Regions from separate parts of the Bacillus sp. MN7755 genome, predicted to be linked through region 2. Evidence: a T-box and tRNA genes for the amino acid it is inferred to sense, from the RefSeq annotation. Region 2 holds a T-box; the other holds one or more tRNA genes.
What was found. The T-box of region 2 lies ahead of metG (methionine--tRNA ligase). A T-box ahead of a tRNA ligase gene usually reads a tRNA of that ligase, here a tRNA-Met.
Positions count from the first base shown of each region.

Region 1: it has a tRNA-Met gene. The T-box ahead of metG (methionine--tRNA ligase) is inferred to sense a tRNA for this amino acid. The anticodon was not compared.

Region 1 is NZ_BTRL01000011.1:28,589-33,714, forward strand. Features, by position in the region: gene yabQ (spore cortex biosynthesis protein YabQ) at 1-615, shown strand, start outside; gene divIC (cell division protein DivIC) at 612-971, shown strand; gene ACYVEC_RS11990 (S1 domain-containing RNA-binding protein) at 1,059-1,544, shown strand; tRNA gene ACYVEC_RS11995 (tRNA-Met) at 1,705-1,778, shown strand; tRNA gene ACYVEC_RS12000 (tRNA-Glu) at 1,792-1,863, shown strand; gene spoIIE (stage II sporulation protein E) at 2,123-4,594, shown strand; gene tilS (tRNA lysidine(34) synthetase TilS) at 4,977-5,126, shown strand, end outside.
Region 2 is NZ_BTRL01000001.1:124,887-130,012, forward strand. Features, by position in the region: gene metG (methionine--tRNA ligase) at 1-1,327, opposite strand, end outside; T-box leader at 1,378-1,648, opposite strand; gene ACYVEC_RS00745 (class I SAM-dependent methyltransferase) at 1,763-2,581, shown strand; gene ACYVEC_RS00750 (methyl-accepting chemotaxis protein) at 2,995-4,689, shown strand; gene ACYVEC_RS00755 (methyl-accepting chemotaxis protein) at 4,913-5,126, shown strand, end outside.

The DNA.
Region 1 (5,126 bases), on a different contig from region 2:
ATTGGAATGGGTGCTTGGATTGGAGCGTCTTTAGATACCTACCAACGATTTTTAAAGCGTCAAGAACGTAAACGTTGGCTTGTATTTATACATGATATACTATTTTGGATTGTCCAAGCATTATTCGTTTTTTATGTATTGCTTCTTGTAAATGAAGCTGAACTACGTATATATGTATTTTTAGCATTATTATGTGGTTTTGCGGCATATCAAAGCTTATTGAAAGCAGTATATATGAGACTGTTAAATTTTCTCATCTATATTTTTGTGCAAACAACACACTTTTTTGTTCAAATTATACAGCTACTCATGATAAAACCTGTTATTATTATAGCGCAGCTATTTATTGCATTTATATTATTCTTATTTCGTATACTGCTTTCAATTGGACATGTGTTATGGAAAATGGTGATTTGGATATTACTTTTCATATGGAAAGTTTTTTTCTGGCCTGTTCGATTTATTGCTTCGCTCATATGGAAACTTCTCCCTAATCGTGTTAAACTTTTTATAATGAAACATGTAGGGTTCCTGCAATATGTAGCAAAATTGAAGGGACATATCTTCCAATTATGGGAGCGTATAAAAAAGAAGTTAGGGGGACCTCGGAAATGAGGGAACTGAGACAAAGAACAATCGAAAAACAGAGTCCAAATCCTGTTAAAGAGCATATAATACAAACGGATGAGAACAGGAAGCGACTTTATCGCCGTTTAGCGGTTTTTCTTGTCTTTGCTTTTACAATTATTGCGAGTATTAGTGTAACGTTTTATCAACAAAACAGTTCCATTAGAGCAAAAGAAGCAAAAGTTAAGGACATGAAAAAAGAACTGGATTCATTAACGAATAAAGAAAAGAGTCTAAAAGACGAAGTTCAAAAGTTAAATGATGAAGAGTACGTATTAAAGATTGCTAGAAGGGATTATTTCTTCTCTGGAAAAGGGGAGATAATTTTTCCTGTTTCTAAGTAGAGTATGTCTTATTGACACTATATTTTAGGATTATATATAATAAAGTAAAATTTGACTTTTTAACCACTAAGGAGGAGCATTTTTTTTATGTCAATCGAGGTAGGCAGCAAGTTACAGGGTAAAGTAACAGGTATTACAAATTTTGGGGCTTTTGTGGAGCTGCCAGAAGGCTTAACGGGTCTAGTTCATATTAGTGAAGTTGCTGATAATTATGTGAAAGATATTAACGATCACTTAAAAGTGGGCGACCAAGTAGAAGTAAAAGTTATTAACGTTGAAAAAGATGGTAAGATCGGTCTATCTATTAAAAAAGCGAAAGAGCGTGAAAAAACAGAAGGAGATCGTCCACGTGGTGAATACCAACGCGGTGGCGATCAACAACGTTCTGGACGTCCACAACGTAATAATCGTTCTTTCAACAGAGATAACCGTGGCGGTGGTAACGACCGAGCTCCAAAAGAAACATTCGAGCAAAAAATGGCACGTTTCTTAAAGGATAGCGAAGATCGCTTAACTTCTTTAAAACGTAACACAGAATCTAAACGTGGTGGCCGTGGCGCACGTCGCGGATAATCAGAACGTTTAATTCTTAGCATATAGAGAGGTGCCCAGGGCAATTGCTCGGGGTGCTTTTTTATATGTGAAAATATATTTTTAAAAAAGTTTTCAAGATATGTTGACTTTAAATTATATCTGAGGTAAGATACTAATTGTCCGTTAAATAAGACGACATGGCGGTGTAGCTCAGCTGGCTAGAGCGTACGGTTCATACCCGTGAGGTCGGGGGTTCGATCCCCTCCGCCGCTATATTTCATTTAACGGCCCGTTGGTCAAGTGGTTAAGACACCGCCCTTTCACGGCGGTAACACGGGTTCGAATCCCGTACGGGTCATCTAAAAAGATCATGCAAATTTGCATGATCTTTTTTTGTTAAATAAATTAAGACATACGATGCTTCTACAAAATCACCCTATATTTTCTGAATGTTCAATTAAAAATTTAAGGATAAATTACATACCGTGTATATATGTAGAGTTATTTCGAATAAAAAGTCGAACGATTATAAAAGTGAAAACTGTTGTTTTGACAAAAATCCCAATAATCATCTTTTATAATGACAGTAATTAAACTATGCAGGTGGTGTTAAAAATATGCCTAAAGCAGGAAGGAATACTATGAATACAAGTGCATTGGCAATGAATGAGAGTCAGCTTGGAGCAGTAAAGTGGACGAGTAAGTTGCGAATGAAGTTTGAGCAAGTTTTCTTTAGATGGGGATTTATTATTGTTGTTATTGGTTTTCTTTTGGGACGAGCATATATATTAACAAACATTTTACCGTTTGCACTACCGTTTTTTGCTGCTGTTTATGTTATGAAGCGGGATAAAATGCCGCTCGCGTTCTTGGCTCTAATGGGAGGCGCACTTTCAGTTTCGATAGATAATTTATTCTTTACCTTTGCATCTATTTTTACTTTCTTCATTTATAATATCTTCTTTAGTCGATTTACACGTAAAACTGTTGGTCTTGTTCCATTCCAAGTATTTATCTCCGCATTAACCGCACATTTAGTTGTCGTATATTTTGCACAACAAACCGTCACCATGTACGATTTGCTAGTTAGTACGATTGAGGCAGGGCTTAGCTTCGTATTAACTATGATATTTTTACAAAGCGTTCCGCTTTTAGTAGAAAGAAAAGGTAAACAGCAAGCGTTAGAGACAGAAGAAATCGTTTGTTTAATTATATTACTAGCATCTGTTTTAACGGGTACAACAGATTGGTTTGTATATGATGCTTCTATTCAACATATTTTTACTAGGTATTTAGTGCTCGTGTTTGCATTTATCGCGGGGGCCGCTACAGGATCTACAGTGGGGGTTGTAACTGGATTAATATTAAGTTTAGCCAATGTCTCCAGCTTATCTCAACTTAGTCTGTTAGCCTTTTCTGGGTTGCTTGGTGGTTTATTAAAAGAAGGGAAGCGCTTAGGTGTTAGTTTAGGTTTATTAATTGGGACGAGCTTGATTACGTTATATGTAGACAAGCAAACAAACATTGTGACAACCTTAATTGAATCTGGTGTGGCGATTGCTTTCTTCTTATTAACACCGAAACTTGTTATGGATCGTATTGCTAAATTTATGCCAGGCACACAGGAACATTCGCAAGATCAACAACAGTATTTAAGAAGGATGCGTGATGTTACAGCGAATAAGATTAATCAATTTGCCAATGTATTTGCTGCTTTATCTAATAGCTTTTCTGTATATGGATATGTCGAGGAGGAAGATAAAGAGACAGAGGCAGATTTGTTCTTAAGTACAATTACTGCAAAAACATGTCAAACATGCTTTAAAAAGGACCAATGCTGGGTAGTTAACTTCGACAAAACGTATGATTATATGAAACAAATAATGAGCGAAACGGAAGAGGGGACGTTGCAGCATAATCGGAAGTTAGTTCGTGAATGGGACAAGCATTGTGTGAGAGGGAAGAAAGTGACGGATTTAGTAGCGGGCGAATTAGATCACTTTTATGAGGGGCAAAAATTACGAAAACAAATGAAGGAAAATCGTAGAATAGTAGCAGAGCAACTATTAGGTGTATCAAAAGTTATGGAAGATTTCGCTAAGGAGATACAAAGGGAACGAGAAAATCATCAAGTACAGGAAGAACAGATTCTGCAAGCGTTTCGTGATTTTGGTGTAGAAATAGAGCATGTTGATATTTATTGTTTAGATAGAGGGAGTATTGATATTGAAATGTTGATTCCAGTTGCATCTAATGAACATGGGGAATGTGAAAAGTTAGTTGCGCCGATGCTTTCTGATATTCTAAAGGAAAACATTGTTGTTAAACATGAAGAAAAATCTTCTTATCCGAACGGCCATAGCTTAATATCATTTGGTTCAGCAAAAACGTATTCTCTTGATACAGGCTTGGCCACAGCTGCAAAAGGCGGTGGGTTTGTTTCGGGTGATTCTTACGCGATGATGGATTTAAGTGTTGGTAAATATGCGCTTGCAATTAGTGATGGTATGGGAAATGGGCAAAGAGCTCATATGGAGAGTAAAGAAACGGTAAAATTATTACAAAAAATACTTCAATCAGGCATTGATGAGGAAATAGCGATTAAGTCTATCAATTCTATTCTTTCCTTAAGAACAACAGAAGAGATGTTTACGACGTTAGATTTAGCTATGGTAGATTTGCGGGATGCGAATGCGAAATTTTTAAAGATTGGATCGACGCCGAGTTTTGTTAAACGCGCAAATAATATTTTGAAAATTGAGGCAAGTAATCTACCAATGGGGATTATTGAGGATGTTGAAGTTGATGTAGTGGGTGAACAATTAAAAACGGGCGATATTCTTATTATGATGAGCGATGGGATTTTTGAGGGAGCACAACATGTGGAGAATCACGAACTATGGATGAAGCGGAAAATTAAAGAGTTACAAACCGAAGATCCGCAAGAAATTGCTGATATCATCATGGAAGAGGTGATTCGCTCTTGTGATGGTTATATAAATGACGATATGACCATTGTTGTGGCGAAAGTGAAGAAAAATATGCCGAAGTGGGCTACGATTCCAATTGTAGGAGTGCAGGCACAATAAGGTGAAACCCTAATCAGTGGGGGGCTTTATCTCCCGCTGATTATTATCCTTCACCAATCGGGCTTTTATGGGCAGCCTGTCCCATCTAACTTCTTTTTTTTTACTGAATTTTGAGTTGGGGGTCTTACTGTCCACAAATAGCGGGATAAATTTGAAGAGTGATGTTTTTCTATCGCTGTTTCTTTCTAAAAACCTAGGTAAATGCCTAGGTTTTTTTTCTTTAAAAGATAATGTTATTATTTTTGTGAATATGTACGGAGGATGTAAGATAAAAATGTAATTTTTGTATATCTTTTTTTTGCACAATGTTTGTAAAAGTTGTACCATTATAAACAAGGTAACTAACGTTGCTGTTCTTGTTTAATGAAAGGTGATTACGAAGTTGAAAGATACATTTGTTGAAAAGGTAGATGACTTTGTAAAGCAGCATGATGTATTAAAGGAACGTTCAACAATTGTTGTAGGTGTTTCAGGTGGTCCTGATTCTTTGGCTCTTCTACATTATTTGTTAGAAAAAAGAGCAGCAAAACGG
Region 2 (5,126 bases):
CATCAAATATTGATTCTAGCGCTACCTTAAATTTAGTTTGCTCAATCGCCTCTCCTACATTTTTATATAATCCTTCTACTTTATCTTTCAGCTCTACATCAATACTTCCCTTTGGTACAATGCCATCATAATATTTTTCAATAAACTTTAATGTCCGGTTTACAAAGTTCCCGTATGCACCTAACAATTCACTATTATGACTGTAAATAAATTCTCGCCATGAAAAATCAGTATCGCGATTTTCTGGTGCATTGACTGTTAAAAAGTAACGAATAGAATCTGGATTATAGCGTTCTAATATGTCAGGTACCCATACTGCCCAGTTTTTACTTGTCGATAATTTTCTTTTTTCAACTGTTAAATATTCATTCGAAACGATATGACGAGGAATTGCCCCTTCTCCTATTCCAAGCAATACCGCTGGCCAAATGATAGAATGAAACGGAATATTATCCTTTCCGTGCACATAATATGTTTTCGCTTCTCTATCCCAAAACTCTTGATCATCTTTCCCTGTTCCTTCAGCCCAATGTTTACTCGCTGAATAATAGCCTGTCACCGCTTCAATCCATACGTAAATTTTTTTATCTTCGTATCCCGATACCGGAATTGGAACTCCGATTGGTAAATCACGTGACACTGCCCTATCTTGTAACCCTTCTTTTACATATCTTTCTGTTAGCTGAATTGCATTGTCACGCCATGTTCCTTTTTGTTTTGCAATTTCTACAGACTCTTTAATTTGGTGCTGAAATGTATGCAATGCGAAATAGAAATGTTCTGTTTCCTGTACTGATGGCGTACTACCACATAACTTACATTTCTTGTCTAACAAATCAAGTGGATCTAAAATAGCAGAACATGCATCACATTGATCTCCTCTCGCTGCTTCATGACAATGTGGACAAATGCCTTCTACATAACGATCAGGTAAAAACTGCGTACACGTTTCGCAATATGCTTGTTCCACTGTTTTTTTATAAATGTAGCCTTCTTCTAATAAACGTAAAAAAACTTTTTGAACCGTTTCATGATGGTGCTCACTATCTGTACGTGTATAGCAATCATACGTAAAACCTAAATCCTGAAAACATCGCTCAAATTCTTCATGATACTTATCAGCAATTTTCTTCGCCGTCACTCCTTCTTGTTTTGCCCTAATTGCAATCGGTGTTCCATTACAATCACTTCCCGAAACATACAACACATTCTCACCTTTTGCCCGGTAATAACGTGCTAAAATATCTCCAGGTAACAAGCTCGCAATATGTCCAAGATGTAACGAACCATTTGCATACGGCCAAGCGCCTCCAATAAAAATACTCATCTTATATTCCTCCTTTAAAATACAAAAAGCCCCGCCCTTATCTTAAAAAAGATAAGGGCGGGGCTGTATAAACAGTCGCGGTACCACCTTATTTCGCCAATTACTCACATAATTAGCCTTAACAAGTACGGAGCTATATGCTCTTATACTGTGGTTTTGATAACGAGTACCAACTCTCGTCGCCGCCTACTATTATCATTTGATAAGTTCAGGACGAAGCTCAAAGGCCATTGTTCAAATGAATATTCTTGCTTCTTCTCAGCTACCGAAGCTCTCTGGAAAGAATGTGTTCATCCTACTTTTCCTTTTCAACGCTTTTACGTATAACATGTATTGTACGACTTAATCACAGAAAAATCAAACTTTTATCCAGAAAGAAAAGGAAATCCCATCCCCCTGCCGAATACCTATACGTTCACAAAAGGAGTGATACGATTGAATCAAAAACAACTAAGCACACGTAATGAAAAAAGCTGGAATGCAGCTGCTTATGAAGCTTGGACGAATCGCCACGGGGCGCCAGCTGATTATGCGAAAAAGCTCATAGAAAATCCTATGCGCGAGGTAGATCACTATTTACCTTACATACAATCTCCAAAAGGAAAACGTATTATTAATTTACTCGGGTCAAAAGGAAATAAAGCCGTCTCTCTTGCTCTTTTAGGGGCTGACGTAACGGTTGTTGATATTTCAGCAAGTAATGCAAAATATGCAAATGAACTTGCTGAAGCAGCCGGTGTCTCTATCCAGTATATCGTTTCTGATGTATTAAATGTCCAACTCTCCGAATCATTTGATATCGTATTGCTGGAACTTGGTGTACTCCATTACTTTCTAGATTTAAAACCGCTCTTCCAAAAAATTGCTACCTTACTTAAGCGAGATGGAATGCTTATTCTTCGTGACTATCATCCTGTTTACACTAAATTATTAGGAGTAGACCATCCCTCATTTCAGGCCAATGGGAATTATTTCGATGAAGAATTAATTGAAGATGATGTTGCTTATAGCATCCTTCTTACAGAAGCGCAGAAAGAATCGTTACCTAAAACAACCATCCGTCGTTGGACGCTAGGAGAAATTATTACAACACTTGCAGAAGAACATTTTAAAATTGAAAAACTAGTTGAAGAACACGGTTCGCATCAAAGATGGGTCTTTCCTTCTACTGCACCGGAAGGAATTGAAGAACGAATACCCGGTCTATATACATTAATTGCGACAGCATGCAAAAAAGGATCCCTTCACGGATAGGATCCTTTTTGCATGCTCACGCATATAAGTTGAGGTTGGAGATTACCATAATTCTGTAGAATAGGACACAAGATATTTCAACATTTCGTCTCTGACTTACGTCGTCAAAAAGGGGTATGACCAACATAACGAAGAGTAATGTTCATAGTTGATACTGATAATCGTTATCAACTAATTAGAAGTATACATGATGTTATTTCAAATTACAATAGTATTTCTAATTTTTATTTATGAACTTTTTGATATACAAATGTATACATTTTAAGAACATTTACTCATATCAATCTGCCATCTTCCATTATCTGCTATAATTTTCATTGAACAGATTAATAACTTCATAATGATGTTTTTATTAATTCTGCTCTTAATATTTATAAATTATAATAAATAGTTTTTAAAAGGCAGGGGTAACGATGAAATATGTTAGTATTCGAAAAAAACTACTCTTCACACTCTTAAGTATTTCTTCTTTATTTAGCATCGCTCTTATTGTTATTCTTTCATTCGCCATGAGCCAAGCAAGTGAAATTGAAACGTTAAAAAATGATGTATCCAAAAGAGCAACAATTTTAAAAGAACGTGGTGATTGGTTCCAAGCACAAGTTGCTGGTTTACAAGAATATTTACTGTCACATGATCAAAAAGGATTAGATAAATTCAACCGAGAAGGAAAAAAACTAGCTGATACTAGAGAAAAAGTAACAAGTGATAAAAAACTTCCAGAAGGAATGAAAGAAGCCATTTTAATGGGAGGAAAATGGCGCAGCGTCATAGATAATGAAGTCCTCCCTCTCGCTCGCGAAGGAAAATGGGAAGAAGCATCCAAAATCGCTTTAGCTCAAACCGATTATGTAAATGACCTTTTAGGTCGTTTTACGAAATATGCAAATGAAGAAAATGATAAACGTGACGCATTAATTACTGACGTAGAGTCTTCTTCATCTCTTATTCAATATATTATTTTCTTCTCACTCATTACATGTACAATAACTTCTATCTTATTAGCATGGTGGTTCTCTGGTAAACTCGTTAAACCGATACGACAAATTGATGAGAAATTAAAAGAATTAGCTTCTCAAGATGGCGATTTAACTGCTAGATTGCACGTAACGAGTAAAGATGAAATTGGTGATATCGCCAATTCCTTTAATCAAATGCTTGCTAACTTACAACGTATAATAAAACAAGTGCAACAAACATCAACAAGTGTAAAAGAAGCGTCTGAAAATGTGTTTATCGAAACAACTTCTTCTATGGAAAACACAGCAAAAACGCAAGAAACTATGAATGCCCTTGAACATAATATTCGTTCACAAGTCTCCAGCATCGAGGAAAGTTCAACTGCAATGGATGATATGACAACGAGTGTTCAGCGTATTGCAGAATCTGCCTCTTCTGTTGCTAGCCTAGCTGTTACAACTTCAGAAAAAGCAGATAGTGGTAATAAAGTCATTGAGAAATCTATTACACAAATGCATACCATTAACGAAGCTGTTAACGCTACATCACAAGTAGTAGCGCGACTCATTACACATACGAATCATATTGATACTGCACTTCAATCCATTTCTAATATCGCGGAACAAACGAATTTGCTCGCTTTAAATGCTTCCATTGAAGCGGCCCGTGCTGGTGAACATGGAAAAGGATTCGCTGTTGTTGCTGATGAAGTTCGAAAACTTGCTGAACAATCCCAGCTAGCAGCAACCGATATTAACCATTTACTTCATCAAATTCAAGCAGATACAAAAATAGCAAATGAAATGATGGCGCAAGGTCAGTCAGAGGCTTCTGAAGGCATTACAGTCATTCGTACCGCTGGATCTTCATTCTCAGAAATTGTTAACCACATTAATAAAGTCTCTACACAAATGCAAGAAATGTCTGCAACTGCTGAAGAGATGGCCGCAAGTTCTGAAGAAATGAACGCTTCACTTAATAACATCGCTTCTATTTCAAATGAAGTTGCCGCCGAAACATCACAAACAGCAACTTCAGCTGGTAACCAAGTAAACAAAATGAGTGTCGTTGCTAAAAAAGCTTCTGAAATGAAAACGACCGTACAAGAACTTGAAGTTCTCGTTTCCCATTTCAAAACAAACATTTAAAGCGAAATTTTCATTTATACTTCTATGATTTCCAAATTATTAAAAAGAGAGATTTACAGTCTCTCTTTTTTCACCTTAAAATATCTCTTTCTATCTCCCATTCCGTCTGCTATAATTCCTAAAGGAAAGAAGGAAGCTTTATTCCAAACGGAGTAAAGCTTTATTTCAATTTTTACATTAATTAATTCTAATACTATGATTTCACAAAGGAGGCTTTTATCATATGAGTTTTATTAGCATTCGAAAAAAACTAATGTTTATGATGGGAACGATTTGCGCTTTATTTGGCATCGCCTTAGCTTTTATTCTATTTTCTGCTATTGATCAATCTCGTCAAGCTGAAGCATTACAAAAAGAAATTTCCCCTCTGGCAACACAATTAAAAGAGCGCGGGGATGCTTATCAAGTACAGCTCTCTGCTTTAAGAGGTTATTTAT